DNA from 3 places in the Brevibacillus sp. YAE8 genome. Region 3 is predicted to be linked to each of the others. Evidence: a T-box and tRNA genes for the amino acid it is inferred to sense, from the RefSeq annotation. Region 3 holds a T-box; the other regions hold tRNA genes.
What was found. A T-box is a leader RNA that pairs with one kind of tRNA and senses whether it is charged. The one in region 3 lies ahead of AC27IT_RS03450 (valine--tRNA ligase), so its partner is inferred to be a tRNA-Val.

Region 1 (9,488 bases), on a different contig from region 3:
GATGGTTTCATTTCGTATTACACCTCCGTCTCGCACAGACATTCTTTTGCATTATAAGGACATATAGTAAAAAAGTCAAGCGACAGTGGAATTTCGTTACCAAGGCAAATATCCCCATAAAACTATTTCCCGGATCTGTGGATATCATCTTATCCACAAAAGCAGATTTCGACAAGTTTATCTACAGCTTGTACACAAAATATAGATATGTGAATATGTGCCTGGTACCAGTGGTTGTGTTTGTGGATAAGTATGAAAAAACCATTGATGCCATGCCTTATATCTGTTATTATGTTTTTGTTTTGAAGCGTGAATAACTCCGATAGGCTAATCGGTTTTTCCACAGGGTGTGGATAAGTTTGTGGACAGATTCCTTCCTATGTGTATGTCGTTACTCACAGGGATGCGGATAACCGTCTGCTTTTTTTCTCTTCTACGAGCGGAATCCCTATTTTTCGACTTTTTTTATCCACAGTCGCTGTAAACGACCGTGTTGACAATTGGGTCACACATATGAGGTTTTTTGCAATTGCTATCGTTTGTTTCTTATCGGTGATTTTATTTTTCGGACGGCCCAAAAGGAGGGATTCTGGTTGGATGCAGCGATTAGCGAACTATGGCGCAAAGTTCTCGCCAAGATAGAAAAATCGCTAAGCAAACCAAGTTTTGATACCTGGCTCAAAGCGACGAGAGCAACAACCTTGGAAGAGGATGCACTGATCGTCGTCGCGCCCAACGACTTTGCGAGGGATTGGCTTGAAACCAGGTACGCTCAACTGATTACCGATACACTATATGAAGTGACAGGTATCAATATGAAGGTAAAATTCGTCGCCCTGCAAAATCAGGACGCCGCATTTGCCGAAGAACAACCAGCCCCGCGGGTGAAAATGAGCGCTCCGCCCTCAGCAGCGGATGACCAGCCACCCAGCATTTTAAATCCCAAGTACACCTTTGACACCTTCGTCATCGGTGCCGGGAACCGATTCGCTCACGCCGCTTCGCTTGCGGTCGCTGAAGCTCCTGCTAAAGCTTACAATCCTCTCTTCATTTACGGAGGAGTCGGACTTGGCAAAACCCACTTGATGCACGCAATTGGCCATTATGTCATTCAACACAATCCATCGGCGAAAGTGGTCTATTTGTCGTCAGAGAAGTTCACCAATGAATTCATCAACTCTATTCGCGACAACAAGGCCGTTGAATTCCGCAATAAGTACCGGAGTGTAGACGTTCTTTTAATTGATGATATTCAGTTTTTGGCAGGCAAGGAATCGACGCAGGAAGAGTTTTTCCATACGTTTAATGCCCTGCACGAAGAAAGCAAGCAGATCATTATCTCCTCTGACCGGCCTCCCAAGGAGATTCCGACTCTGGAGGATCGTCTGCGCTCCCGCTTTGAATGGGGACTCATTACCGACATTCAGCCGCCAGATTTGGAAACGCGGATTGCCATTTTGCGCAAAAAGGCAAAAGCTGAGAATCTCGACATCCCGAATGAGGTAATGGCGTACATCGCGAACCAGATCGACAGCAACATCCGCGAGCTGGAAGGCGCCCTGATCCGCGTCGTGGCTTACTCTTCGCTGATTAATCGCGACATTGATACGCAGTTGGCCGCTGAAGCGCTGAAAGACATCATTCCGTCTTCTCGCCCTCGCGTCATTACGATCATGGACATCCAGCGCGCAGTCGGAGAAGCCTTTAGCCTCAAGCTGGAAGACTTCAAGGCGAAAAAGCGAACCAAAACCGTCGCTTTTCCGCGGCAAATTGCCATGTATTTGTCTCGCGAGCTGACAGATGCCTCTTTGCCGAAAATCGGGGACGAATTTGGCGGACGCGACCATACGACCGTCATTCACGCACACGAAAAAATCTCTCGGGCGCTGGCAAGCGACCCGCAGATGCAGACTACGATTCAGTCGCTCATTGAAAAGTTAAAAGCAAACCATTAAACCTGTGCATAACGCAAAAAGCCTATACACAACTTACCCACATGTGTATAGGCTATCTTTTACGTTATCAATCCACATATCCACAAATCCACAGGCCCTATTACTACTTCTGTTTAAAAAGATTTATCCTAATAAGATATGATAAAGACGCAGCCATTATGCATAGCCACTTAAAAAATGGCGCAGATAGAGGGAGGATCACGTTGATGCATATTACCGTTCAGCGAGACAAGCTGTCTAACGCCGTGTCACATGTCAGCAAAGCGGTTTCCAGCAGAACCACCATTCCGATTTTGACTGGGATTAAGATAAAGACGGATGATGAGGGACTTACTCTGACTGCAAGCGATTCGGATGTATCCATCGAGGTGCAGATTCCTTTGGAAGAAGCGGGAGAATGGGGAGTAACGATCCATCAGCATGGGAGCATTGTTTTGACAGCGCGCATTTTCAGCGAAATCGTGCGCAAGCTGCCAAGCAACGAGATTCACATTCAGGTAGACGACCGTCTCGTTACGCAAATCCGTTCGGGACAAGCCGAATTCACCATTAACGGAATGGATGCCAGCGAGTATCCTCAACTGCCGCATCTGGAAGAAGACAAAGTTTTCAGCGTTCCCTGTGACTTGCTGAAAGCCATGATCCGGCAAACCGTTTTTGGCGTCTCTACTTCCGAAATGCGTCCGATCTTGACTGGACTCATGTGGTCCCTGGAACAAGGCAAGCTGCGCTTTGTCGCTACTGACAGTCACCGTCTGGCCAGCCGTACTGCGATGGTAGAATGCCCGGAAGACTTGTCCTTCCACAACGTAGTCGTGCCAGGAAAAAGCTGCAACGAACTGGTGAAAATTCTCGATGACGACCAAAACCCGGCTGACATCGTCGTAGCCGACAATCAGATTTTGGTGAAGTCCAAGCACATTTTGTTCTATTCCCGTCTGCTGGAAGGAACTTACCCGGACACGACCAGAATCATCCCGCAAGGCAGCAAAACCGAGATTACCGTCAGCACCAAGGAATTTTTGCAATCAATTGAGCGCGCTTCCTTGCTCAGCCGCGAAGGCAAATCGAACGTGGTCAAGCTGGTTACATTGCCGGACGGCAGCGTGGAGATCACTTCCAACGCACCGGAAATCGGTAAAGTTACGGACATTTTGACGCCAAAAGCCACGAACGGTGAAGAGCTGAAGATTTCCTTCAACGCGAAGTACATGATTGACGCCTTGCGTGCGATCGACAGCGCCGAGATCAAAGCCAGCTTTACCGGCCCGATGAGTCCGTTCGTGATTCGTCCGACAGACCACGACTGGATGCTGCATTTGATCCTGCCAGTCCGTACTTACTAGGTCTTTTTCGTAAAAAAGTTCTTTTTCGTAAAAGAAAGGAGCCAAACCATGCGTGAGGTTTCCATCAACACCGAATACATTGCGCTCGGCCAATTTTTGAAGCTGGCTGACGTCATTGACACAGGCGGCATGGCTAAAGCGTTTTTGGCAGAAGTGCCGATCAAGATCAATGGCGAGTTGGACAACCGGCGCGGCCGCAAGCTATATCCTGGCGATGAAGTGGCGATTGAAGGCCATGGCCGCTTTCAAGTGGTACGCCGCTGAGAGGAGAGCGTGATTCTTGTTTCTCAAGAACCTGTCGCTAACCAACTATCGCAACTACCAATCCTTGTCCTTGGATTTTGACGGACCGATCCAGTTGTTCATCGGGAACAACGCCCAAGGGAAAACTAATGCACTCGAGTCGATATACGTTCTGGCTCTGGCCAAATCCCACCGCACGCCCCGAGACAAGGAGCTGATTGCGTGGGATGCCGATTACGCCACGATCCGTAGCGATGTTCTTCGTCGCTACGGTTCTGTTCGTTTGGAGCTGCAGTTGACAACCAAGGGAAAGCGGGCCAAAATCAACGGAATGGAGCAGCAAAAGCTGAGCGCCTACGTGGGAGCTTTGAACGTAGTCATGTTTGCGCCGGAGGACCTGTCCATTGTAAAAGGAGCGCCTGCCCAGCGTAGGCGTTTCATTGACATGGAAATTGGCCAAGTTTCGCCCACCTATCTGTATTATTTGAGCAACTACAACAAGGTGCTGGCTCAGCGGAACCAACTGCTGAAGGACTTGGCGATGAAAAAAAGCCATTCGCTGGAAATGCTGGCAATTTGGAATACCCAACTGGCCGATTTAGCGGTAAAATTGTTGAGGAAGCGATTTGAGTTTCTGCGCAAGCTGGAGGTGTGGGCGCAGGAGATCCACACCGGCATTACCAGCGGCAGGGAAATGCTTTCTTTGCATTACGTGAACTCATCGCCCGTTACGGATGAAATGTCGGCAGAGCAAGCGGTTGAAAAAATGCTGGCTGCCTATGAAGAGGTTCGCGACCGGGAAATTATGCGCGGAAGCACGCTGATCGGACCGCACCGCGATGATTTTTCACTCAAAGTGAACAACATGGATGTCCAGACGTACGGTTCGCAAGGGCAGCAGCGCACGAGCGCCCTGTCCATCAAATTGGCCGAAATTGAGCTGATTAAAGAAGAAGTCGGGGAATACCCCGTTCTTTTGTTGGATGATGTCTTGTCAGAGTTGGATGAACATCGGCAAACCCTGCTGCTCGAAACCATTCAGGATCGGGTTCAGACGTTTGTAAGCACGACAGGTGTGGAAGGCTTAAAGCATCAGGTTCTCCAGCAAGCCTCTCGGTTTTACGTGAAGGAAGGGACAATCTCGGGAGAAAGGTAGGGGTCAGGGATGTTTATTCACATTGGTGGAGATACTGTGGTGAGCACTAAGGAAGTTATTTCCATCCTCGACCATCAAACCGTGAAATCCTCGAAGGTCAACAAGGCTTTCCTGGAGGAAAAGCGGAAAACGATTGTCGATCACAGCGTGGAAGAAACAAAATCTTATGTAATCACCCAGGACGCCATTTACTGTTCACCTATTTCTTCTCTGACGCTAAAGCGACGCGCTCAGTTCGTGGACAGCTTGGATCAGTTTCCCTTTGTACAAGCTGAAGTGGAGGAGTTGACAGAGTAGTGGATCAAGTGACGACGAACGATACAAACTATGATGCGAGTCAGATTCAGGTTCTGGAAGGTCTGGAAGCTGTTCGGAAACGTCCCGGCATGTATATCGGCTCGACCAGCAGCCGCGGTTTGCATCACCTGGTATGGGAGATTGTCGACAATGCTATCGACGAGGCGCTTGCCGGTTATTGCGACAACATCTTGGTGGTCATTCATCCGGACAACTCCGTATCTGTAACTGATAACGGCCGGGGAATCCCGACCGGCATCCATGAAAAAACCGGGAAATCAACCGTTGAGACGGTTTTGACTGTCCTGCACGCCGGCGGAAAATTCGGCGGTGGCGGATACAAAGTCTCCGGCGGTCTGCACGGGGTAGGTAGCTCGGTAGTGAACGCGCTATCTGAATGGATGGAAGTAGAAGTAAAGCAAAACAACAAAATTCACTATATGCGCTTTACAGTCGGAACGCCTGATGCTGATCTTGCCGTCATTGGCGAGACAGAGGAGACGGGAACAAAAGTCACCTTCAAGCCAGATCCGACGATTTTTACGGAAACGACTGTTTTTGAATACGACGTTTTGCAAAAACGTATTCGCGAGCTCGCCTTCCTGAACAAAGGGCTGCGCATTACGCTGAAGGATACGCGCCCGGACCAGGAGCGGGAAGAATCGTTCCACTATGAGGGCGGTATCGTACAGTTCGTGGAATACTTGAATAAAAACCGGGAACCGTTGCACGAAGAGGTCATTTACTGCGAGGGCGAAAAAGACGGCCTTTTCGTTGAGGTTGCTCTGCAGTACAACGACAGCTATGTGAGCAACATCTACTCGTTCGCCAACAACATCAACACGCATGAGGGCGGAACGCACGAAACAGGCTTCAAGACAGCTCTTACCCGTGTCATTAACGACTACAGCCGCAAATTCAATCTCCTGAAGGAAAAAGATCCGAACCTCTCCGGCGATGACGTGCGCGAAGGGATTACGGCGATCATTTCCGTGAAGATTCAGGAGCCGCAGTTTGAAGGGCAGACGAAAACCAAGCTCGGCAATTCGGAAGCGCGCAGCATTACCGAATCTGTCTTTGGCGATCGCTTCAGCACCTTTATGGAGGAAAATCCGGGCGTAGCGAAAAAAGTGGTGGAGAAAGCCCTGATGGCTTCCCGTGCTCGTGAAGCAGCGCGGAAAGCCCGTGAAATGACTCGCCGTAAAAGTGCGCTCGAAGTCAGCGCTTTGCCGGGTAAATTGGCGGACTGCTCTTCGAAGGACGCTTCGGAATCCGAACTGTTCATCGTTGAGGGGGACTCCGCGGGCGGTTCTGCGAAGTCCGGCCGCGATCGCCATTTCCAGGCCATTCTTCCTTTGCGTGGAAAAGTGCTGAACGTAGAGAAAGCGCGCTTGGACAAAATTCTCGGCAACAACGAGATTCGCATGATTATTACTGCGCTCGGCACCGGGGTAGGCGAAGATTTTGACATTACAAAAGCGCGCTACCACAAAGTTGTGATTATGACGGACGCGGACGTGGACGGCTCGCATATTCGCACGCTGCTGCTGACGTTCTTCTACCGTTACATGCGTCAGCTCATCGAAGCGGGGTACATTTATATCGCGCAGCCGCCGCTCTACAGCATCAAGCAAGGCAAGACGCTGCATTACGCGTATAACGACAAGCAGCGCGATGAAATACTCGCGACCCTCAAGGCTACACCGAAGCCAAGCGTCCAGCGCTACAAAGGGTTGGGCGAGATGAATGCTGACCAATTGTGGGAGACGACAATGGACCCTGCCATGCGCACGCTCCTGCAAGTGAACCTGGAAGACGCCATGGAAGCAGACATGGTGTTTGAGACGCTCATGGGCGACGAAGTAGAGCCGCGCAGGGAGTTTATCGAGCAACACGCGGCATCTGTAAGGGATTTGGACATTTAAGCTTTGAAATAGATTCGGTATATGGCAAGAAGGCTCAGCGATCCAGGCGGTATGAAAATGGCTTCAACAGGCGGTTTGCGCTGAACGAAGCTATTATTTTGCTGAGCTTTGGATAGCTGAGTCTGCCTTCTTGCAAAAAAATTCACTGTCGCACGATAAAAAAATCAAAAATTCTATTGCAATGAATTAAAATGTATGCTAGATTAAAGATCCAGGAAGTGATACGGGCCTATAGCTCAGTTGGTTAGAGCGCACGCCTGATAAGCGTGAGGTCGGCTGTTCGAGTCAGCCTAGGCCCACCACTTATACAAGGCGATAGCGCCGGATGCGACATCGCTTCTCCATTTTTGGAAAATGGGGCTGTAGCTCAGTTGGGAGAGCGCCTGCCTTGCAAGCAGGAGGTCATCGGTTCGATCCCGTTCAGCTCCACCAATATACTCCTATAGGCAATTGGCCTGGATGTCCTAATGTTCCTCGGTAGCTCAGTTGGTAGAGCAATCGGCTGTTAACCGATCGGTCGGCGGTTCGAGTCCGTCCCGAGGAGCCATATCACGCTCCTGTAGCTCAGTCGGTAGAGCGTTTCCATGGTAAGGAAGAGGTCGCAGGTTCGATTCCTGTCGGGAGCACCAGAAATGATTACGAACATGGCCCGTTGGTGAAGCGGTTTAACACAGCAGCCTTTCACGCTGTCATACAGGGGTTCGAATCCCCTACGGGTCACTTATACACCCAACTAGTTGTTGGGGTCCCCGCAAAGTACTCGGTGTTGCTACAACGCAATCTCTTCACTTTGTGGGGTACTTTGGAGGCTTAGCTCAGCTGGGAGAGCATCTGCCTTACAAGCAGAGGGTCGGCGGTTCGATCCCGTCAGCCTCCACCATTTTCACGAATGACAAAAACATGGAGCTGTGGTGAAGTTGGAGTTCACGCCGGTCTGTCACACCGGAGGTCGCGGGTTCGAGTCCCGTCAGCTCCGCCATTATTCAAAAAGTAATGGTGGACTCACATACACGAGGCTCGGTAGCTCAGTCGGTAGAGCAGAGGACTGAAAATCCTCGTGTCGGCGGTTCGATTCCGTCCCGAGCCACCATGAAATAAACTGAACATGCCGGTATAGCTCAATTGGTAGAGCACCTGACTTGTAATCAGGGGGTTGTGGGTTCAAGTCCTATTGCCGGCACCATTTTCATCCTTTCGAGCAAAGAGCAATCCGTGCTTACGAAGGACAAGCTGGGGAGATAGTGAAGTGGCTAAACACGGCAGACTGTAAATCTGCTCCCTCCGGGTTCGGCGGTTCGAATCCGTCTCTCCCCACCATCTTTACTTCATGGCTATTGGGGTATAGCCAAGCGGTAAGGCAACGGACTTTGACTCCGTCATTCCTAGGTTCAAATCCTAGTACCCCAGCCATAATGAGAGCCATTAGCTCAGTTGGTAGAGCATCTGACTTTTAATCAGAGGGTCGAAGGTTCGAGTCCTTCATGGCTCACCAGTATTTTTGACAAGTAGATATGCGGTCGTGGCGGAATTGGCAGACGCGCTAGATTCAGGTTCTAGTGGTGGCAACACCGTGGAGGTTCAAGTCCTCTCGACCGCACCAACCCATCCTATGATGGATGAAAATGCGGACGTAGCTCAATTGGTAGAGCGTCGCCTTGCCAAGGCGAAGGTCGCGGGTTCGAGACCCGTCGTCCGCTCCATCAATGTTCTCGGGTCTCTCACCCGTTCCGGGTTTACCCTGGAAGAACATCAAGGAAGAGTGTCACGGGCACTTCCGATCTGGCTTTGCAGGCAGCGTTTTGACGCAGCAGCGCCAGAAAGAAGCGAGACCCGTCGTCCGCTCCATTATCATGTGCCCTTAGCTCAGCCGGATAGAGCGTTTGACTACGAATCAAAAGGTCGGGAGTTCGAATCTCTCAGGGCACGCTTTTCTTTATATAGTCGGGAAGTAGCTCAGCTTGGTAGAGTACTTGGCTTGGGACCAAGGGGTCGCAGGTTCGAATCCTGTCTTCCCGACCAGTTTTTCCAATTTGATATGCCGGTGTGGCGGAATGGCAGACGCGCGCGACTCAAAATCGTGAGGGAAACCGTGGGGGTTCAAGTCCCTTCACCGGCACCATATTTTGCGGGTGTAGTTCAATGGTAGAACTCCAGCCTTCCAAGCTGGTCGCGTGGGTTCGATTCCCATCACCCGCTCCATTTTTTGCGGAGGGATACCGAAGTGGTCATAACGGGGCGGTCTTGAAAACCGTTAGGGTGCAAGCCCACGGGGGTTCGAATCCCTCTCCCTCCGCCATTCTCATTCCTACCTGATGTTCGTGGCGGCGTAGCTCAGATGGCTAGAGCGTTCGGTTCATACCCGAAAGGTCGGGGGTTCGATCCCCTCCACCGCTACCATAGGGGCATAGTTTAACGGTAGAACGAAGGTCTCCAAAACCTTTGGTGTGGGTTCGATTCCTACTGCCCCTGCCAAAAGTGTATAGTTACTATTCATGGCGGTCGTGGCGAAGGGGTTAACGCACCGGATTGTGGCTCCGGCACTCGTGGGTTCAAGTCCCATCGATCG
Region 2 (9,488 bases), on a different contig from region 3:
GCTCATCGCATCCTGGGGCTGAAGTAGGTCCCAAGGGTTGGGCTGTTCGCCCATTAAAGCGGTACGCGAGCTGGGTTCAGAACGTCGTGAGACAGTTCGGTCCCTATCTGTCGCGGGCGCAGGAAGTTTGAGGAGAGCTGTCCTTAGTACGAGAGGACCGGGATGGACGCACCTCTGGTGCACCAGTTGTCACGCCAGTGGCATAGCTGGGTAGCTATGTGCGGACGGGATAAGCGCTGAAAGCATCTAAGCGTGAAGCCCCCTCCAAGATGAGACTTCCCACAGCGTTAAGCTGGTAAGACCCCTCATAGACGATGAGGTTGATAGGTTCGGTGTGGAAGCGCGGCAACGCGTGGAGCTGACGAATACTAATCGGTCGAGGACTTATCCACACATTTCTTAGCAAACATGCGTATTCAGTTTTGAAGGAATAAGACCTTCAACGTTCCTCGGTAGCTCAGTTGGTAGAGCAATCGGCTGTTAACCGATCGGTCGGCGGTTCGAGTCCGTCCCGAGGAGCCATATGGATGGATGTCCGAGCGGCCGAAGGAGCACGATTGGAAATCGTGTAGGCGGGGTTGACCCGTCTCGTGGGTTCAAATCCCACTCCATCCGCCATCTTGGCCCGTTGGTGAAGCGGTTTAACACAGCAGCCTTTCACGCTGTCATACAGGGGTTCGAATCCCCTACGGGTCACCTAAAAAACGTCCACAAAGCAAAAAGAGTGCCACTCTGGTAGCACCCTATCCTTTGTGGGGCCCCAACAAGAGTTGGGGAACAGTGGAGGCTTAGCTCAGCTGGGAGAGCATCTGCCTTACAAGCAGAGGGTCGGCGGTTCGATCCCGTCAGCCTCCACCACTTATCATAATGGATGGTCAGCGAAAAGCACGTGGCAACGCTGATAATTGATCGTCCGAATCGTCGCGGGATGGAGCAGCTCGGTAGCTCGTCGGGCTCATAACCCGAAGGTCGCAGGTTCAAATCCTGCTCCCGCAACCAAATTTTCTTTCTTGCAAAGGGAGTACCTGTAGGTGCAACCAAACATGGAGCTGTGGTGAAGTTGGAGTTCACGCCGGTCTGTCACACCGGAGGTCGCGGGTTCGAGTCCCGTCAGCTCCGCCATTTTTCACAAACAACAAATGGCACGCTAAGCAAAAGATACATACGGCTCGGTAGCTCAGTCGGTAGAGCAGAGGACTGAAAATCCTCGTGTCGGCGGTTCGATTCCGTCCCGAGCCACCATGTGTAGGGGCATAGTTTAACGGTAGAACGAAGGTCTCCAAAACCTTTGGTGTGGGTTCGATTCCTACTGCCCCTGCCATTTTCCAAAAGGCATAGTTAGTTAATATGGCGGTCGTGGCGAAGGGGTTAACGCACCGGATTGTGGCTCCGGCACTCGTGGGTTCAAGTCCCATCGATCGCCCCATAATTTCAAAGTTGGGGATTACTTATTGGGGTATAGCCAAGCGGTAAGGCAACGGACTTTGACTCCGTCATTCCTAGGTTCGAATCCTAGTACCCCAGCCATTTATACGCGGACGTAGCTCAATTGGTAGAGCGTCGCCTTGCCAAGGCGAAGGTCGCGGGTTCGAGACCCGTCGTCCGCTCCATTCAAACCTTTTTTATACATGGAGGCATAGCCAAGGGGTAAGGCACGGGTCTGCAAAACCCTTATCCCCGGTTCAAATCCGGGTGCCTCCTCCAATTTAATTGCCGGTGTGGCGGAATGGCAGACGCGCGCGACTCAAAATCGTGAGGGAAACCGTGGGGGTTCAAGTCCCTTCACCGGCACCATTTCTGAAATCAAGCTCTAAGGATGTTCATCCTTAGGGTTATTTTATTTGTTACGATCAACATGAAAAGCAGTATGTATCGCTCCATCTCCTGAAACCGATCAGCAAGCAAGCGAACCGGATGCAACAGGTGACTGATTCGTTACACGCAAGAAATGAAGAAATCAGTCCTGCAAGCAGCCAGAAGAGCAAGCTGTAGAGTTCGACAGTTTGGCCAAGTTGATTGGTTGAAAATGAGAATCATTATCTATTATGATAAACGAGAACCGAAATTTTCACAAGAGGTAAATTGCAGATTTTGTGAGTAAAAATGTGTTCCAATGCCAGGTGCTACGCCGAGCGGAGTAACAGCGCGAGCCGCTGGCAACAACACCTGAACAGAAGAACCAGCGAGAGAAGAACCAAGCGAGGCTGGCGCTTGCCTGCCGATAGGAGAAGCGTGTGCGTGACCAAAGCTAGCCAAGCGTGAAGCATAGCCAAGCGTGAAGCATAGCCAAGCGTGAAGCATATCCATGCATGAAGCATATCCATGTGCTGGGTGGTTGCAGAGCTTTTCCTGGATGCGGTAGCGACCATGCCGCGCTTACATCCAACGGTTCTTTTGAGTAAAAAGCAAGGCGGGGTGCAAATGGAGAGAGCAAAGGTTGGTCTGTTGATCGACTATTACGCCAGGGGAGCCATTACACTCACCAGTGTATCCCTCGAAGAACGACAGCCGGGAATGAAATATTTTGGGGGACGAACCGGGCTGCATTCGGCATTTATTTTCCCTCTATCCGGGAGAGCCAAAATGTGGTTTGACGGCACGGGATACGATATGGAGCCGGGGATGGTCGTACACGCTGGCCCTGACATGGCGTTTGATCGCAAGGTGATCGGCGAGGAAAAGTGGGTCTACATTCTCGTGCTCTATCAGGTGAAGCACTGGGAGCTGGCTGATGCATGCGATTACGCCGGGCAGCATTACGGCTTGCACCTTGTCGAGCAGAGCGCCCGGCTGCAGGAGAAGCTGAGGCAGCTTGAGCGGTACTGGAACAGCCCCGGCGACTTGTACAAGCTGCGCGTAAAAGAGCTGTGGTACGGCATCTTGAACGAGCTGTTTTCGCTCGTGCTGTATCGCGCGCAAGACGAGGGGCGGCTATTGCTGGAGCGGCTGCTCGATTATATTCATAATCATTACATGGAAAACTTGAGCATGAATCGGCTTGCGGAAATGCACCAGATCAATGTCAACCGGCTCGCTTACCTGTTTCAGAAGCATTTGAAAATTAGTCCGGGTGAATATTTGAACAGATACAGACTTAACCAGGCGAAAAACTTGTTGAATATCGTGCACAGCCAATTGAGCATCAAGGAGGTGGCGCAAAGGACAGGCTTTTCCGATCCGTTGTATTTCAGCAAGCGCTTCAAAAAATACACCGGCCTGTCCCCGAGCGAGTTTCAACGGGATTCATGAATAATCCATATCGATTCATGAATGTGCCATTCTCTTTCACAAGGCACATTGCTATACTTATTGATGAAATTGATAATCATTATTGCAGTTGCGTTGACAAAAGCTTGCCGGGTAAGTACTGACAGGGAGCGAACCCAACGCCAAAAGGGGGCCATTGATTGATTCGACGCTTTTTCTCCTATTACCGCCCGTATAAATGGTTGTTTGTGCTTGATTTTGGCTGCGCAATCATTGCCGGTTTGCTGGAGCTGGCGTTTCCGGTAGCGGTAAATGCTTTTATCGACGATTTGCTGCCGGGCGGGAAGTGGGGCATGATTTTGTGGGCTTCGCTTGGACTGCTCGCTTTGTATGCCTTGAACACATTGCTTATGTACATCGTCAACTACTGGGGGCATATGCTGGGCATCAACATCGAGACGGATATGCGGCGCAAGCTGTTTTCGCATATTCAGAAGCTGTCGTTCCGATTTTTTGACAATACGAAGACCGGGCATTTGATTGGTCGCTTGACAAACGACATGAACATGATTGGCGAAATGGCGCATCACGGACCGGAGGATTTGTTTATCGCGATCATGACGCTTGTAGGCTCGTTTGCGCTCATGCTGTCCATCAACTGGCAGCTTGCGGTTATCACCTTCATCGTTGTGCCGGCCATCATCTGGGTCGTCGTGTACTTCAACAAAAAAATGACCCAGGCGATCCACCAACTGTTTCGCGATGTGGGCGACTTCAACGCTCGCATTGAAGACAGCGTGGGTGGCATCCGTGTCGTCAAGGCGTTTGCCAACGAGAAGCACGAGGAAGCACAATTTGCTGTCAACAACGGGCGCTTTCGCCTGACCAAGCTCAGCTCCTACAAGCTGATTGCCAAAAACGGTTCGATCAGCTACATGATGATGCGGTTTGTCACTTTGTTTGTCATGGTGTGCGGAACCTGGTTTGTCATTCGCGAGCAGCTTACGTACGGAGAGTTTGTCGGCTTTTTGCTGCTGACGAACGTGTTTTTCCGTCCGATTGAGAAGATCAACGCCATTGTGGAAAGTTATCCGCAAGGCTTCGCAGGCTTCAAGCGCTATACCGAATTGCTGGACACAGAGCCGGATGTGGCGGATGCTCCGGACGCGGTGGAAATGAAGCCGTTTCAGCGAGAGATTCGCTTCGACCAGGTCTCCTTCAGCTATGACGGAGAGAAAAAAGTGCTCGATCAGGTCGATCTGGTCATCCGCAAAGGAGAAACGATCGCGTTCGTCGGTCCGTCCGGTGCGGGCAAAACGACGCTCTGCAGCTTGCTGCCGCGGTTTTACGAGGTCGAGAGCGGTTCGATCAGCATTGACGGGGTGGACATCCGCCAGGTGACACAAGATTCGTTGCGCCGACAGATCGGGATTGTGCAGCAGGATGTGTTCCTGTTCGCGGGCACGATTCGCGAAAATATTTTGTATGGAAAACTGGAGGCGAGCGAGGAGGAAATCTGGGAAGCGGCACGGCGAGCGCGACTCGATGACTTTATTCGCGCGCAGGAGCTAGGCATGGAGACGGTGATCGGGGAGCGCGGCGTGAAGCTGTCCGGCGGTCAAAAGCAGCGGCTGGCGATTGCCCGCATGTTCCTGAAAAATCCGCCGATCCTGATTCTCGATGAAGCGACCTCGGCGCTGGATACGGAGACAGAGCTGGCGATTCAGCAATCGTTGGCAGAGCTGTCCAAAGGCCGGACGACGCTGGTGATCGCGCACAGGCTGGCGACGATCAAGGATGCAGACCGAATCGTCGTGGTGACGGGGGAGGGCATCGTCGAGCAGGGGCATCATCGCGAGCTGGTCGACGCAGGCGGTGTGTACAGCCGCTTGTATCAGGCGCAGTTTGGCGTCTCGCAAGGCTTGGAGGGTGTCAGCAAGCTGTAAACCAACGAAAGACCCTGCTGATTCAGCAAGGGTCTTTTGTTGGTTATGATGTAGTATTCGGCTTTAATGATCGCCTGACCATCAAGCCAATGTAAAAAGACAAACACGATAAAAGGGTGCCGTATAGTATGTAATCTATCCCAAAAATGTAATAAGGAAATTCTTCGCTTAGAAGTAAAAATGGGTCTGTTGGAGATAATATATTCGCAAAACAGACAGGTAAAAGTTTTTCCAAAAGGAAGGAAGTAACTACAGTGGCAATAGCAACAGTATGAATGTTTCGCTTATGAAAAAAATGTGCTCTCCAACTAATCAGCAAAAAAGGAACGCAATTGACAAGGGTACCTAGAAATAGTCCAGATCCGTTTTTATTTCGATCCGGCGGTAAATCAGTGGCGAATGTAAAACTGTATACGCCGATTAGAAATACAATAGCGTATAAAGAAACGTATACCATCCCTATTTCCACTATGGTTCTTAACCATCCAGATTTTGTTTTCGTCACGAAAGTTTCCCCTCTCTCAAAGGAAAAATAAAGGCCTACAATATGATTTTGCAGACCTTTATTTTTAAATGTAATCATTTGTTGAGAGTTTCCTTCTTCCAGTACAAACCAAATGCTGGTTGATCTTCAGTTTGCACTTCTACAGCAAAAACTTTATCATTTTTCACTATCTTTTTTTAGTCTTTTCCTTACTACTCTGTTTTGCCCGTACTATATCCGACAACCAGACGTCAGAAAAGTGAGGACAAAGAATTAAGAAGAGAAGAAAACAATAAGATTGATTCTCAATATCAATACAAGTATGATTAAGGTATGTGACTTTATCACAATTCGCCCCGACGGACTAGAGCAGATGAGCACATGAAGTAACGGCGCTTGATGGCAGGAGGTGTGTGAAATGAAGATGGACATCAACAAACTTGCCGAACATTTTGCGCGTACCTCTTTTCGAGTGGAGCAAGTCTGTCGCTATGTGCGCGATCCGGGCATGAGTTGCGATGACTATACGGAAGCATTCCCAGGCTTTGTTTTTCCCTTGAGAGGAAAGGCCGAGTTTGATTTCAGCGGAACGTCCTATGCGCTGTCGCCGGGACATGTCGTGCATGGCGGTGCCCGTATGCCATTGAATCGGCGGGTTACGGGCAACAGTAAGTGGGAGTATTTGCTTGTTTTATACCGGGTTTGCGCGCCCGAGCCGTCCGGATTTTCTCTGAGCAAAGCGCATTTTCAGCTCACTCCGGGACAAAGCCCGCGCCTGATGGAGCTGCTTGAGCTTCTCTGGCGCTCCTCAAGGGAACCAGGCGGGATTTCTGCCTTTCAGACAGAAACGTTGTTTCGCTGCGTTCTGGAGGAACTGTTCGTTTGTGTACGCAACCAGAGCAGCGATGGGGAGCAGGCACTGTTCGAGCAAGTATCCAGCTACATACATGAGCATTACATGGATGGGCTTAGTGTACGCGCGTTGGCGGAGCAAAACGACATCAACGAAAATCGCTTGTTCTACGTCTTCAAAAAATACGCGGGCATGGGCCCGGGCAAGTATTTGATGGCTTATCGGCTGAATCGGGCGAAGGAATGCCTGTTGGCGAACGACGCGCCGATCGGCGAGGTGGCGAAAAGCGTCGGCTATGCAGACGCCTTGTATTTCAGCCGCATTTTTAAAAAGCAGGTAGGGTTGTCTCCGGCCGAATTTCGCGGACGATTCAGGAAAAATCCATATGGAATTCAGGATGGCTCCATTCCTCTCTAAAATGCGTTTTGCTAAACTGACCGTAGCTTAGTTGGTCAAGCAAAACTCAAGTTACATCGGAGGAGTCAGAATGAAAACACTCATGAGACTATTCGTCACCCTTGCGCTTTTGGCGGGGATTTTAGCGGGTTGTGCCGGAACGCCGGAGACTAACCATAGTTCCGCAGCAAACAGTGCAGCGCCAGCCAAAGAGGAAAGCGCCGCTCCCGAAAAAGCCGATCAGGAAACGGGAAAATGGCCGAGAACGTATGTAGATGCTCTTGGACGCGAGATTGTACTGGAAAAGAAACCGGAGAAAGTAGCGCTCTTATTTTTCCGCAATTTTGAGCATTTGTTTTTGTTGGACGAAGCCCCGGTAGCGGCGACAGACCTGGATGTTTTGCAGGAGTGGGAATCGCTCGCTCCGTACAAGGACAAACAGATCGTCGACATCGGCTCCATGACGAGCCCGAACCTGGAAAAGCTGCTGGAAGTCGGCCCTGACCTCATCATCATGGTTTCGGGGCGGTATGGAAGCTACGGCGACAAGCTGGAGAAAATCGCTCCGGTCGTAACGGTGGACAGCAATGAAAACAACTGGCAAGGCGCGCTGCGCGAGTACGGAAAAATTTTCGGCAAAGAGCAAAAGGCCGAGGATGAAATCAAGCGGATCGAAACGCTGATTGCCGATTCCAAAGAACAGTTGAAAGCGTTCAGCGACAAAACGTTTGGCGTGATTATGCTGGGTGACAAGCAGTTCTGGGGCTTTACCACGCAGTTTATTTTCAGCAAGGAAAGCGGCCTTGGGTTGAACCCGCCGAGCATATACGTAGATATGTCGACCAAAGGGGAGCAGATTTCCCTGGAAGGACTGGCGGCGATGAACCCGGACTACATATTTGTCGCTGATATCGGCGGCTCGTTCAAAAAGCTGCAAGGCTACCTGAAAAACCTGGAGAGCGATTCTGCCTGGAACTCGCTTCAAGCGATCAAGAACGGGCATATGTACGCACTGGACAGCTCGATTGCCGCGGGCGGACCGTTGGGAATTGAGCTTGGGGTGAAAACGATCGTGAAAAATATTTTGGCCAAATAAAATGCGTCGCTGATCGAGCAGCCGCCTCTGTGCAAGCATTGTGCAGGGGCCCTGTTGCTGCGTGCGCCCATTATGGATGGGAGTAAAGGGGAGATACACGGATGACGAACGAAGAATTGTATGACGTCACGATTATAGGCGGAGGGCCTGCTGGGCTGTTCGCATCATTTTACAGCGGTTTGCGAGAAATGAAGACGAAGCTGATCGAATATCAGCCAAGGCTGGGCGGGAAAGTCCACGTCTATCCCGAAAAAATGATTTGGGACGTCGGCGGCCTGACGCCAACACTGGGCGAAAAGCTGATTGAGCAGCTCGTTCAGCAAGGATTGACCTTCGATCCAACCGTCGTTTTGGGCCAAAAAGTGGAGCGGATCGAGCGGGACGAAACAGGCGTGTTCGTTTTGCACACTTCGACAGGCGAGAAGCATTATAGCAAAACCGTCATTTTGGCCATTGGCGGAGGGATTTTGGAGCCGCAACGAATTGACTTGGAAGGCGCGGAAAAGTTCGAAGTATCCAATCTCAGTTATACCGTCAAGTCGCTGCGGCGCTTCAAGGACAAAACCGTCATCATCTCGGGCGGTGGAAACTCGGCGGTCGATTGGGCCAATGAGCTGGAGCCGATTGCCAAAAAAGTGTATTTGACGTATCGGAAAGAAGCGCTGTCCGGGCACGAAGCACAAGTAACGCAACTGTTGAAAAGCTCCGCCACATGCTTTTTCAACACGACGATCACGAAGCTGATTGCCGCTTCCAACCAGGAGAAGATTGAGCGGGTCGAGCTGACCAACCATGTGACGGGCGAGGTGCAGGAGCTGGCGATTGACGAAGTGATTATCAATCACGGCTACGAACGCGACAGATCGCTTCTGGAGAACAGCCAGGTGAAGCTGGAAATGGCGAACGAATACTTCCTGGCCGGCAAGACAAACGGCGCTACATCCGAGCCGGGGATTTTTGCGGCGGGAGATATTATCTCGTATGAAGGAAAAGTGCATCTGATTGCTGGAGCTTTTCACGACGCAGCAAATGCCGTCAACCAAGCCAAGCTGTACATTCAGCCGGAAGCGCATGCCAGCGGAATGGTTTCGTCCCACAATGAAATTTTCCAAAGCCGAAACCGCGAGCTGATTAAGCAAATGATAAAATAGTATTTGCAGGAAACGGAAGCCGCATGGGCGGCCAAAGCATAAGGGGTAAGAAATTTCTCGCAGAGAGTTTCTTGCCCCTTTGCATGTTTGCCGAAAAACCGGATGATGATATTCTTAACTGGAGACATTTAGTTGCATAGCTCATGATTGATTGGCGGCAAGAAAACGAGGTGGATTGTTTTGAAGTACGGATTGTATGACAGACCTCCAGTGGGCACGAGCATTCTCTCGGCCTTGCAATGGATGATCGTAGCTGTCTCCAGCAGTGTTGCCGTTCCGTTGATGATCGGGGACGTGTATGGGTTACAGGCAGACGAGATGAGCCATTTGATGCAGCAGACGATGTTTTTCATCG
Region 3 (9,488 bases):
CCACCCTATTCACCTGCCTCTTCTACTGTAGTGGGAAAGAATGCGCGCACTTGGGCGATGAAGTAGAGCGAACCGCAGACGACCAACCAGTCATCCGCTTTCGCCGATTGCTTCTCCCGCATCCAAGAAAGGAGAAACGCTCGCCAGTCCGGGACGGCTTCGAGGTTTTCCTCCGCCCATCCGCCTTGCAAAAACGCATCGCGCAGCGTACTTGCCGCTGCTGCACGCGGAAAGTCAAATTCCGTCACGTTCAGCGACTTGATTTTCGCCTTTACGGGCGCCAGCGCTTTTGCCATCTCGGAAAGCGGCTTATCAGCCAAGCCGGAAAACAGCAGGTGCAGCCCTGCATCGTTCGGCAAAAGCCGCTCCAGGCTATTGGCGAGTGCTTCCATTCCCTCCTGGTTGTGTGCCCCGTCCAAGATCACAAGCGGTCTTGGCGAGACGACTTCTAGACGACCAGGCCAGCGTGTTTGTTGCAAACCACGGGATATTTCTTCTTCCTCCAGCAGGAAAGAGAAATAGTTGCGCAAGACATCAATGGTCATCAACGCGACCGCTGCATTTGCCGTTTGATGAATACCGTTCATGGTCAAGCGATAGGTAGCTTCATGGCGCCGATGGATGCTGCTGTAGCGAATCCGCTGCTGCCCCAGCTCTTCTTCTACCTGTTCGGCAAAGAAATGCTCCTGCAAGCTGTACACGGTGCTTTTCGTCTCAGCAGCCCGCTCCTTGAGCACGGCGAGTATTTCCGGTCGGGTCTCGCCCGTGACGACAGGTACGCCCGGCTTGATGATGCCAGCTTTTTCGCGGGCAATCTCCTCCAAGGTATCGCCCAACACCTGTGTATGGTCCATGCCAATATTTGTGATAACGGAGACAAGCGGCAGCACGACATTCGTCGAGTCCAGCCGTCCTCCCAGCCCCGTCTCCCAGACGACGACAGCCGGTCTCGCCACTCTCGAAAAATAAAGAATGGCGATCAGCGTGATGACTTCAAACTCTGTAGGCGAGCCAAATTCCGTCTCGCGCTCGCAGCGCTCGATCAAGACCTTGACTTCATTCACCAGCCGGAGCAGATCGGCTTCCTCAATCATGCTCCCGTTGTAGCGAATGCGCTCGCGAAAATCTACCAGATAAGGCGAGGTGAACGTGCCGACACTGTAGCCGGCCTCCATCAGCATTTGCGTCAGGAACGCGCACGTCGAGCCTTTTCCATTGGTGCCTGCCACATGGATGAACGGGATTCTCCGTTCCGGATGGTCCAGTTGCTCAAGTACCCACTGCATTCTCTCAAGCCCCGGCCGCTGACCGAAGCGAAGCAGTCCATGCAGCCAGTCGAGCGCTTCTTTGTATTCAACAAATTGTGCTTCAGCATGCATACCAAAATGCTCCATTCTCAAAAATATGCGTTGGTACGGCGGATCATTCGCCCTTCAGTTCGGCAAGGCGAGCGATGACCTTATCCCGTTTTTCCATGTAGTCAGCCATTTTCGCTTTTTCTTCTTCCACGACTTTTTCCGGTGCCTTGGCCATAAAGCCGGCGTTGTTCAGCTTTTTCTCGATCCGCTCCACTTCGCCGTGCAAAGTAGCCAGTTCTTTTTCCAGTCGCTTCAGCTCTTGCTCGATGTCGATCAGGCCAGCCAGCGGCAAGAACAGCTCCGCTCCTGTCACAACCGCAGACATCGCCTTTTCCGGGATCGCCAGCTCCGCGCTGATCGTGAGCGTCTCCGGATTGCAGAAACGGGCGATGTACTCTTCGCCGCGCGCCAGACGAGCCGCAGAGGTCGCATCGCTTGGCTTAATCAACAGCTCGATTTTTTTGGACATCGGCACGTTTACTTCCGCACGAATGTTGCGCACGCTGCGGATAATTTCCATCAGCATGGTCATCTCGCTCTCCGCCTCGGTGAAAATCCATTGTTCGTTCACCGTCGGCCAAGGTGCTACGGTAATGCTCTCGCCTTGGTGCGGCAGCGCCTGCCAAATTTCCTCGGTGATGAACGGCATAAACGGATGGAGCAGCTTGAGCGTTTGGTCGAGCACCGTCACGAGCACGGATTGCGTCGTCTTTTTCGCTGCTTCGTCACTGCCGTACAGCGGCAGCTTCGCCATCTCGATGTACCAGTCGCACAGGTCATCCCAAATGAAGTTGTACAGCACGCGGCCCGCTTCGCCAAACTCAAATGCGTCGGACAGGCGCGTCACGTCAGCGATGGTCGCTTGCAGACGGGAGAGAATCCACTTGTCTGGCGTCGACAGCTCGCCGCTAAGATCAATGTCGTCGTACGTAAATCCGCTCAGGTTCATCAGGGCAAAGCGGGAGGCGTTCCAAATCTTGTTGGCGAAGTTGCGGTTCGCCTCGACTTTTTCCCAGTAAAAGCGCTGGTCGTTCCCTGGCGAGTTGCCTGTCGCCAGCGTGAAGCGCAGGGCATCCGCGCCGTATTTTTCGATCACTTCCATCGGATCGACGCCGTTTCCGAGCGACTTGGACATTTTGCGGCCTTCGGAGTCGCGGATAATGCCGTGAATCAGCACGGATTCAAACGGGCTTTTTCCGGTGAACTCAAGACCGGAGAACATCATGCGCGCTACCCAGAAGAAAATGATGTCGTAGCCGGTTACGAGGACGTTGGTCGGATAGAAATACTTCATGTCCTCGGACTCTTCCGGCCAGCCGAGCGTGGAGAACGGCCACAGACCAGAGGAGAACCAGGTATCGAGCACGTCGTTGTCCTGCTCCAGCTTGTGGCTGTGGCAGCTCGGACATTCGGTGACATCTTCGCGGGATACGACGGTCTCGCCGCACTCCTGGCAGTACCAGGCGGGAATGCGGTGGCCCCACCAGAGCTGGCGGGAAATGCACCAGTCGCGAATGTTCTCGATCCAGCGCAGGTAGTTGGTCTTGAAGCGCTCCGGAACGAATTTGACGCTGTCTTCGCTGTTGGCGTTGGCAAGCGCGAGGTCAGCCAATGGCTGCATTTTCACGAACCACTGGGTGGACAAATACGGCTCTACAACGGCGTCGCTGCGCTCGCTGTGGCCTACCTGGTGGATGTGCTCCTCGATTTTGAACATGACGCCTTGCTCTGTCAGGTCTTTGATGATTTGCTTGCGGCAGGCAAAACGGTCCAGCCCTTTGTAGATGCCTGCCTGCTCGTTCATCGTGCCAGTCTCGTCCATGACGACGATTTGCGGCAGTTGGTGGCGCAGTCCCAGCTCGAAGTCGTTCGGATCGTGCGCAGGCGTGATTTTTACCGCGCCGGAGCCGAACTCTGGATCGACGTACGTATCCGCGACAATCGGGATTTCGCGACCGACAATCGGCAAAATGACGGTTTTTCCGATCAGGTGCTTGTAGCGCTCGTCTTCCGGATGGACAGCGACAGCCGTATCGCCCAGCATCGTTTCCGGACGGGTCGTCGCCACTTCGATGTAGCCTGTGCCGTCAGCGAGCGGATAGCGCATATGGTGCAGGGCGCCTTTTACTTCCTTGTAAATGACCTCGATATCAGACAGGGCGGTACGGGCAGCCGGGTCCCAGTTGATGATGCGGTTGCCGCGGTAAATCAGCCCTTTTTCGTACAGGCGGACGAATACTTCGCGCACAGCTTTGGACAAGCCTTCATCCATCGTAAAACGCTCGCGGGAGTAGTCCAGCGCAAGACCCAGCTTTTCCCACTGCTCGCGGATGTGCGAAGCGTAAATGTGCTTCCATTCCCATACTTTTTCGATGAACTTGTCGCGGCCGAGGTCGTGACGCGAGATGCCCTCTTCGCGCAGCGTCGCTTCTACGCGGGCTTGCGTAGCGATCCCGGCGTGGTCCATCCCAGGCAAAAACAGCGTGCTGTAGCCTTGCATCCGCTTTGCGCGGGTGATGATGTCTTGCAGCGTCGTATCGAGCGCATGGCCCAAGTGCAGCTTGCCCGTCACGTTCGGAGGCGGGATCACGATAGTGAACGGACGCTTCGCCGGGTCGCGTTCCGCCTTGAAAAACTGCTTTTCGATCCAGTACGGATACCATTTGCTTTCGGCTGCCTTCGGGTCGTAGTTCTTCGGCAGCAATTGGTCGATGTCGGTTGTTGGCTGAGTTGACATGGGTAGGCTTCCTCCTCTAGGAAAAATAAAAAAACCCTTCATCCAAAGGACGAAAGGATTATTTCGCGGTACCACCTTTGTTAACATACGGCAAGAAGAGTCCAGCGTATGTTCCCTCAAACAAGATAACGGCTGCGAACCGCTTTTGGCTAGACACATCGTGTTCACCAAAAACAACTCCCGGGCGACCTTCAGTCCATCTCTCCTTAGAGAATCTTCCAGCATCTGATTCTCCTCTCTGCAAAGGGCTCCTGACCTACTCTTCCCGATCATCGTTGATTCGATATGTAATTGTGGTATCGTTGCCTTTGCTTATTATATACAATCACGCTGTTTCGCGTCAAACCCGGTTTCGCCCACTTTTCCCACCGTAATGCCCAGCGCCTCGGTAAAGCCCAGTACGCTTAAAATATCCAAAATTTCTTCGCGGACATTGACAATCTCTACCTGTTTGCCAGAAGCAAGCAGTTCTTTCGTAGTAAAATACAGACTTCCAATACCGGAAGAATCTACAAAGGATACACCTTGAAAATCGACGGTAACGGAATGATTGCGCCCTCCGTACTGCTGGAGCAATTCACCCACTCGATCTCCCACAGCCATGTCCAGCTCTCCGGCGAAAAACAGCGTAGCCTGTCCGTTCGTCTCTGTTGCTCGGTAGTCCATGCTCAAACTCCTCTCAATAGGTATCGGTGTAGCTGATTTTGTTCTCTCTCACTCATGTTACCCGCTTCACCCGACTTGCAAACATTTGGTATTTTCTCCAATGTTCATCAGCTTGTCAGCGCACACTCCAAAATCAGCTTCGTTCCAGCCGCCGTGCTGCTCAAATAAATCCGGTCACAGTATTGCAACATGACGTGAAAGCCCGCTCCCAGCGAATTGCGCGTCGAGAATCCTTGCTGCAACGTCGCCCGCGGCAAATCTTCGAGCAAAATGCCCTGGCCCTGGTCGTGGATGACCACCCGGCACAAATCTTGATCGTGGGCGATATAGAGCGTGATCGTTCCTCCGCTGCCGTGCTTGAGCGTGTTCGAAGCCGCCTCGTTGACGGCGACGAGAAAGTGCAAAAAACGTTTGGCGACAAACCCCAGCGGCTCCAGCGTGCGCTTGAACGACCTTCTGAGCAGAGCCAAATCCTCCGGCGCCTGAATGTCCATCGCGAGCGATTTGTGCCCCTCGCGCAGCAGAAAAAACAGCTCCTCGTCGCTTAGCAACAGCAGCTTGCCTGCCGTGACCACGCCGAGAATGTCTCTGTATATTTCCCACTCGCGCCGTTTTCTTCTGCGTTCTTCCGCGATGGCAGCCGTCACGTCAATCAGGGCGATCCCACAGGTGCGATCCGGCAAAATCGACGCGTACATTTCAAACACTTTTTTCCCGTCGTGACTGACAATCTGTTCCCGCAACGAGTTGCCGTGGACGGTCGCCTCACCAATCAGGCGCTGCATTTCCCCCTCGACATCGGGGGCCGCACGGTTCGAGCCGAGCGGACGCACTTTGCCATCGTCAAGCAGATAGAGGAAAATCGTCTCGATCTGGCGCAGGATGGACAGCTTCTGCAGCTCCTGCTTGATGAGACGGCCTCGCTCGTCATCCCGATCTTTATAACTATGCAATACGTCTGTAGGATTCAGCTCGTTGCACATATGCCACGTATGAAATTCTTCCAGAAGCAACCGTTCCAGCACTTCTTCCTTGCGCAAAACCTTCTCGATATCAACGACATAGTAAGGAACACCGTTGATTCCCTGCAGCCCGCTGCCGATAATGCGAAAATCGAAAGCGAGCTCGACCTCCATGCGTCCATGCAACTTTTTGGTCGGACTAAGCAGGCCGATAGCTGTCCGGCTGACTGCTATCAATTGGGCTTGACTTGTTTCCATTGTCGCAAGCTCCGTCACCTTCACCTTGCGCGGCGGCAGCACTTTTTGGGCAGACCCGCCGGAACGGAGCTCAAGAAGACAGTTGCGACAAGCGGGATTGTCCGGACACTGTTCACACAGAATCACCGTTCATCCTCCTATTCACGGGCGCTTCAGCTCGGGTACTCCATCAGTGCAGGAGTTTCACTTCTTCGTTGTCCGGCATGAGAGCCGGATTGAAACTGCAAAATCAAAACGGAGATGTCGTCTGTTTGCTGGCCTTGGCGCGTCATCGCCCACAGGTACGATTCGACGCGTTCCATCGTCTCTTCTTTGCCTGGCTCGTCCAGCAGGGCGGCAAGATCTTCGAGCAGGCCGTGAGAGCTGCGCAGCACGTCTTTTCTTCCCGTATCCAACAATCCATCTGTGTATAGTAGCAATATACCTTCTTCTAATAAGGGTACTTCTTCCAGTTGATAGGTGCTATCGGACAAAAGCCCTAGTCCTACCCCGCCCCGGCAGCGCAAGACGTTTTTTTGCGTGCTGGACAAATAGATCGGCTGCGGATGGCCCGCCCTGGCAAGCAGCAACTCGTGGCGGGTCGCATCGTAGACCGCGACAAGCATCGTAATGTACGAGCGGGTTTTCGCCAGATCGGCATACAGTAGCTGGTTTAGCCGCTGCAAAATTTCATCGGGTGACCAGCTCGTCTGCAAAACGGCGCGAACCGCAATCCGAATCCCCGTCGCCCAGATGCTCGCGGGCAAGCCGTGTCCCGATACGTCTGCCACGATAAAACAGGTGTAGCGCTCATTGATGCGCACAAAATCAATGTAGTCTCCCCCGACGTAGGTGACGGGCACGTAGACCGTCCTGGCGCGCAGGCCGTTCACTTGCCATTCCTCTTTTGGAATCAGCATCGACTGGATTCGGCGGGCCAGGCCCATTCCCAGCTCCAGCTCCTTCAGCTCTGTCGACTGATGTTCGTGCAGACACCGCAAGATCAGTCCTCTCACGTTCACAAGCAGCAGTTGAAAAAAGGACTGCTCCAGCTCTTTTGTCTCCATATCGTGCTCGCCGATAGCGGTTTGCGCCACCAGCCTGACGTAGCGCGGCGTTTTGGCCGTGTCCCATTGCTCCGAGACGACGATGCGCTCCTCGATAAACTGGACCGCACCTCGATCGGCTCTTTTGCCGCGCTCGGTGTGAAAATAGACATCCCCCTGCTCGGACTCCCAGCTTATGCCCAAATAGACGAGCGTATGAATCTGGCCAAACCAGGCGTCGACAAGCTCGCTGGTCAACTGGTGAATGCTATCGTAATGGACGTCGCTCACGCTGATTTTGTTGCTGGCAATCAACAGTCCCTCATAGCTTTGCTTCAGTTTCCCGACGAGCGACAATTGCTGGTTCATCCATTCGGAATGCGCGAGCTGCTGGGTCAGCCTCGATTCGAGCGTGCTCACCGATGACAATGTCTCCGTCATCAAATAGTGATGGTCCCGATTGTTTAAGTATGCAAGAACACTCATGTAAGCTATGGCGACCGCCAGTCCCCCTTTAACATAAAGCGGCATCTCGGGCAGCGCGAGCAAAGACGCGGCTATGACCAGCAGAATGACCTGCACCATCCCCGAATGCTGCCGCGTGATCCTCTGCCAGTCCAGCAAAAGCTGCGACTCCACGTGTGCGCCTTCGCTCTCCGTCTTTTGGCGCAAGCGTCTGTGCGTCTGCAGCAAAAAGACAAGCGAGATGATCCCTGCGAGATACGTCCCTGTACAGACCGGCACCCCCAGCCCGTGGCCCCACCAGGCAAAAGACAGCACGAGCAAGCTGCCGATCCCCCAGGCCACCAGCCCGATGCCGTGCAGCAAAGACAGGTCAAACCCTCTCTGCGCTTGCCGTTGCAAGCCGTAGGATAAGCGAATCAAGTACACACCTGCACCTATTCCTGACAAGTAGAGTGCTATTTTCCAGATCATCTGCTCACCTTTACAAGTTCGTCCTGGCCTTCCTGCCCTATACGTTCCCGTTTCCTCCCATTCTCAAACCTGTGTCACAACTGGCGTAGAGAAAATACGCCTCGGGCGAAACCGGCCTTTGTCCGAGGAAATATAGGCACTGTCCCAGGAAGCCTCGCATATGTTGAAATGAGGTGATATGCCGATGATGAATTTTCGCTGGAAGTATAACCCTACCTACCTGCGAATCAAATACGGGTGCAAACAAGTGCTGATCCCTTTGATGATTTTTCAGTTCATCCGCACCGTCCTGTTTCCCACCTCGTTTGACGTGATTCTGCTCGGTCTGCTTGCCGTGCTGTACGTCGCCATCGTCCTGGAGTGGCTGTAAATGCAAAAAGCAACGCCCCACCTTGTGAGACGTTGCTCGTTAAAAGGCTTGCTGGACCCAGCGATGCAGACGCATCAGGCGGTCCATATCTTTTTCCAGGCGCTTCACCGCGTACAGCTCGCTCCACTCCCTGCGGTTGTGGTAGTAGATGTCGATGTCTCTCATGATCCGTTCCGGGTACGAGAGAAACGATGCCAACAGCTCGATTTCTTCCGGCCGCAACGGGAAGATGGCAGCGTAGCGATGATAAAGCTGGGAGGCGCCTGCTTCATCTCCCGCCAGTTGAAAATACGTCCGGTAAAACAGTGTGAGGTCGCGCACAGGCGTATCGAAGCTGGCCCGGTCAAAATTGAGCAGCTTTCCTTTGCCAAAGCGATCCGGCACGATATGCGCCGGATGCGGATAGCCGTGAATGAGCGACAAGCGAAAATGCGCATGCGTCTCGTGCCGCTCCTTCCAGTCCGTCAACAGCTCGGTCGCCGTCTGGCTCATCTCCGTAATAAACCCTTTGTTGGCCAAAAACACCAGGTCAAACGGCGACTGGTACTGCCGCCCTCCCGCTACCTCCGCCGCTTTTTCCATCTGGTTTTGCCAATACTGCCAACGGTTTAATAGCGAGTCGATCAGCGGCTCCACCTGCCGCGGGTCGTCAAAGCGGTAATTTTGCGTCAGATGGTGCAACTCCGCGAGCCGCTCGATCGCCGGGGTAGCCCAGGCCAGCGGCTGCTCGGTCCACTCCTCGTTCCCCGGCTGAAAGGGCGTCACGTAGTACAGCGAGTCCCCGAGCGCAACAAACGGATCGTCGAACTTCGTGTACGTGAACGGAACCGCCCCGTCCCAGCCGCGCTGCTGCAACTGGCGCAGCATGTCGCTTACGAAAACCAGCCGCTTGGCAGGCATATTGGACCGTTTGCAGACGTAGGAGCCATAGGGAGTCGCCGCCTTGTACACGTTCGGTTCCTTCAGCGGCTCGATGCTCTGCGCGTACATGTCGTACTCCTGGAACAACGGGTAGATCTCGTCATAGCGGCTCATGTACTCCCTCCCTCCTCGATTGCTCTGCCCGGTAGGCAATGTGCTGCAGCAGTTGGTCGACGGACTCCTGGATGCGCAGAGCCTGTTCAATCGCTTTGACAGAAGCCTCTTCCTTGCCTGCAACCCGCTTCGTATAAGCTT

Region 1: it encodes a tRNA-Val, which carries the amino acid that the T-box ahead of AC27IT_RS03450 (valine--tRNA ligase) is inferred to sense. The anticodon was not compared.
Region 2: it encodes a tRNA-Val, which carries the amino acid that the T-box ahead of AC27IT_RS03450 (valine--tRNA ligase) is inferred to sense. The anticodon was not compared.

What each region holds. Positions count from the first base shown of each region.
Region 1 covers NZ_BAAIYG010000031.1:589-10,076, reverse strand. The annotation lists gene rpmH (50S ribosomal protein L34) at 1-11, opposite strand, end outside; gene dnaA (chromosomal replication initiator protein DnaA) at 594-1,955, shown strand; gene dnaN (DNA polymerase III subunit beta) at 2,162-3,301, shown strand; gene yaaA (S4 domain-containing protein YaaA) at 3,350-3,565, shown strand; gene recF (DNA replication/repair protein RecF) at 3,582-4,700, shown strand; gene remB (extracellular matrix regulator RemB) at 4,710-4,997, shown strand; gene gyrB (DNA topoisomerase (ATP-hydrolyzing) subunit B) at 5,006-6,922, shown strand; tRNA gene AC27IT_RS23845 (tRNA-Ile) at 7,148-7,224, shown strand; tRNA gene AC27IT_RS23840 (tRNA-Ala) at 7,279-7,354, shown strand; tRNA gene AC27IT_RS23835 (tRNA-Asn) at 7,394-7,469, shown strand; tRNA gene AC27IT_RS23830 (tRNA-Thr) at 7,476-7,551, shown strand; tRNA gene AC27IT_RS23825 (tRNA-Glu) at 7,569-7,642, shown strand; tRNA gene AC27IT_RS23820 (tRNA-Val) at 7,727-7,802, shown strand; tRNA gene AC27IT_RS23815 (tRNA-Asp) at 7,825-7,901, shown strand; tRNA gene AC27IT_RS23810 (tRNA-Phe) at 7,937-8,012, shown strand; tRNA gene AC27IT_RS23805 (tRNA-Thr) at 8,030-8,105, shown strand; tRNA gene AC27IT_RS23800 (tRNA-Tyr) at 8,155-8,239, shown strand; tRNA gene AC27IT_RS23795 (tRNA-Gln) at 8,258-8,332, shown strand; tRNA gene AC27IT_RS23790 (tRNA-Lys) at 8,339-8,414, shown strand; tRNA gene AC27IT_RS23785 (tRNA-Leu) at 8,436-8,522, shown strand; tRNA gene AC27IT_RS23780 (tRNA-Gly) at 8,547-8,622, shown strand; tRNA gene AC27IT_RS23775 (tRNA-Arg) at 8,775-8,848, shown strand; tRNA gene AC27IT_RS23770 (tRNA-Pro) at 8,865-8,941, shown strand; tRNA gene AC27IT_RS23765 (tRNA-Leu) at 8,960-9,041, shown strand; tRNA gene AC27IT_RS23760 (tRNA-Gly) at 9,048-9,121, shown strand; tRNA gene AC27IT_RS23755 (tRNA-Ser) at 9,130-9,218, shown strand; tRNA gene AC27IT_RS23750 (tRNA-Met) at 9,243-9,319, shown strand; tRNA gene AC27IT_RS23745 (tRNA-Trp) at 9,321-9,394, shown strand; tRNA gene AC27IT_RS23740 (tRNA-His) at 9,418-9,488, shown strand, end outside.
Region 2 covers NZ_BAAIYG010000004.1:327,359-336,846, reverse strand. The annotation lists partial or broken rRNA gene AC27IT_RS09535 (23S ribosomal RNA) at 1-392, shown strand, start outside; tRNA gene AC27IT_RS09530 (tRNA-Asn) at 447-522, shown strand; tRNA gene AC27IT_RS09525 (tRNA-Ser) at 526-618, shown strand; tRNA gene AC27IT_RS09520 (tRNA-Glu) at 623-696, shown strand; tRNA gene AC27IT_RS09515 (tRNA-Val) at 783-858, shown strand; tRNA gene AC27IT_RS09510 (tRNA-Met) at 923-999, shown strand; tRNA gene AC27IT_RS09505 (tRNA-Asp) at 1,046-1,122, shown strand; tRNA gene AC27IT_RS09500 (tRNA-Phe) at 1,167-1,242, shown strand; tRNA gene AC27IT_RS09495 (tRNA-Trp) at 1,248-1,321, shown strand; tRNA gene AC27IT_RS09490 (tRNA-His) at 1,351-1,426, shown strand; tRNA gene AC27IT_RS09485 (tRNA-Gln) at 1,453-1,527, shown strand; tRNA gene AC27IT_RS09480 (tRNA-Gly) at 1,535-1,610, shown strand; tRNA gene AC27IT_RS09475 (tRNA-Cys) at 1,631-1,704, shown strand; tRNA gene AC27IT_RS09470 (tRNA-Leu) at 1,713-1,794, shown strand; gene AC27IT_RS09465 (helix-turn-helix transcriptional regulator) at 2,422-3,249, shown strand; gene AC27IT_RS09460 (ABC transporter ATP-binding protein) at 3,408-5,153, shown strand; gene AC27IT_RS09455 (AraC family transcriptional regulator) at 6,056-6,907, shown strand; gene AC27IT_RS09450 (ABC transporter substrate-binding protein) at 6,978-7,982, shown strand; gene AC27IT_RS09445 (NAD(P)/FAD-dependent oxidoreductase) at 8,084-9,133, shown strand; gene AC27IT_RS09440 (purine/pyrimidine permease) at 9,314-9,488, shown strand, end outside.
Region 3 covers NZ_BAAIYG010000002.1:103,145-112,632, forward strand. The annotation lists gene murC (UDP-N-acetylmuramate--L-alanine ligase) at 1-4, opposite strand, end outside; gene AC27IT_RS03445 (bifunctional folylpolyglutamate synthase/dihydrofolate synthase) at 6-1,379, opposite strand; gene AC27IT_RS03450 (valine--tRNA ligase) at 1,423-4,095, opposite strand; T-box leader at 4,138-4,377, opposite strand; gene AC27IT_RS03455 (STAS domain-containing protein) at 4,411-4,761, opposite strand; gene AC27IT_RS03460 (ATP-binding protein) at 4,869-6,107, opposite strand; gene AC27IT_RS03465 (PP2C family protein-serine/threonine phosphatase) at 6,134-7,942, opposite strand; gene AC27IT_RS03470 (hypothetical protein) at 8,127-8,312, shown strand; gene AC27IT_RS03475 (protein kinase family protein) at 8,352-9,347, opposite strand; gene AC27IT_RS03480 (hypothetical protein) at 9,334-9,488, opposite strand, start outside.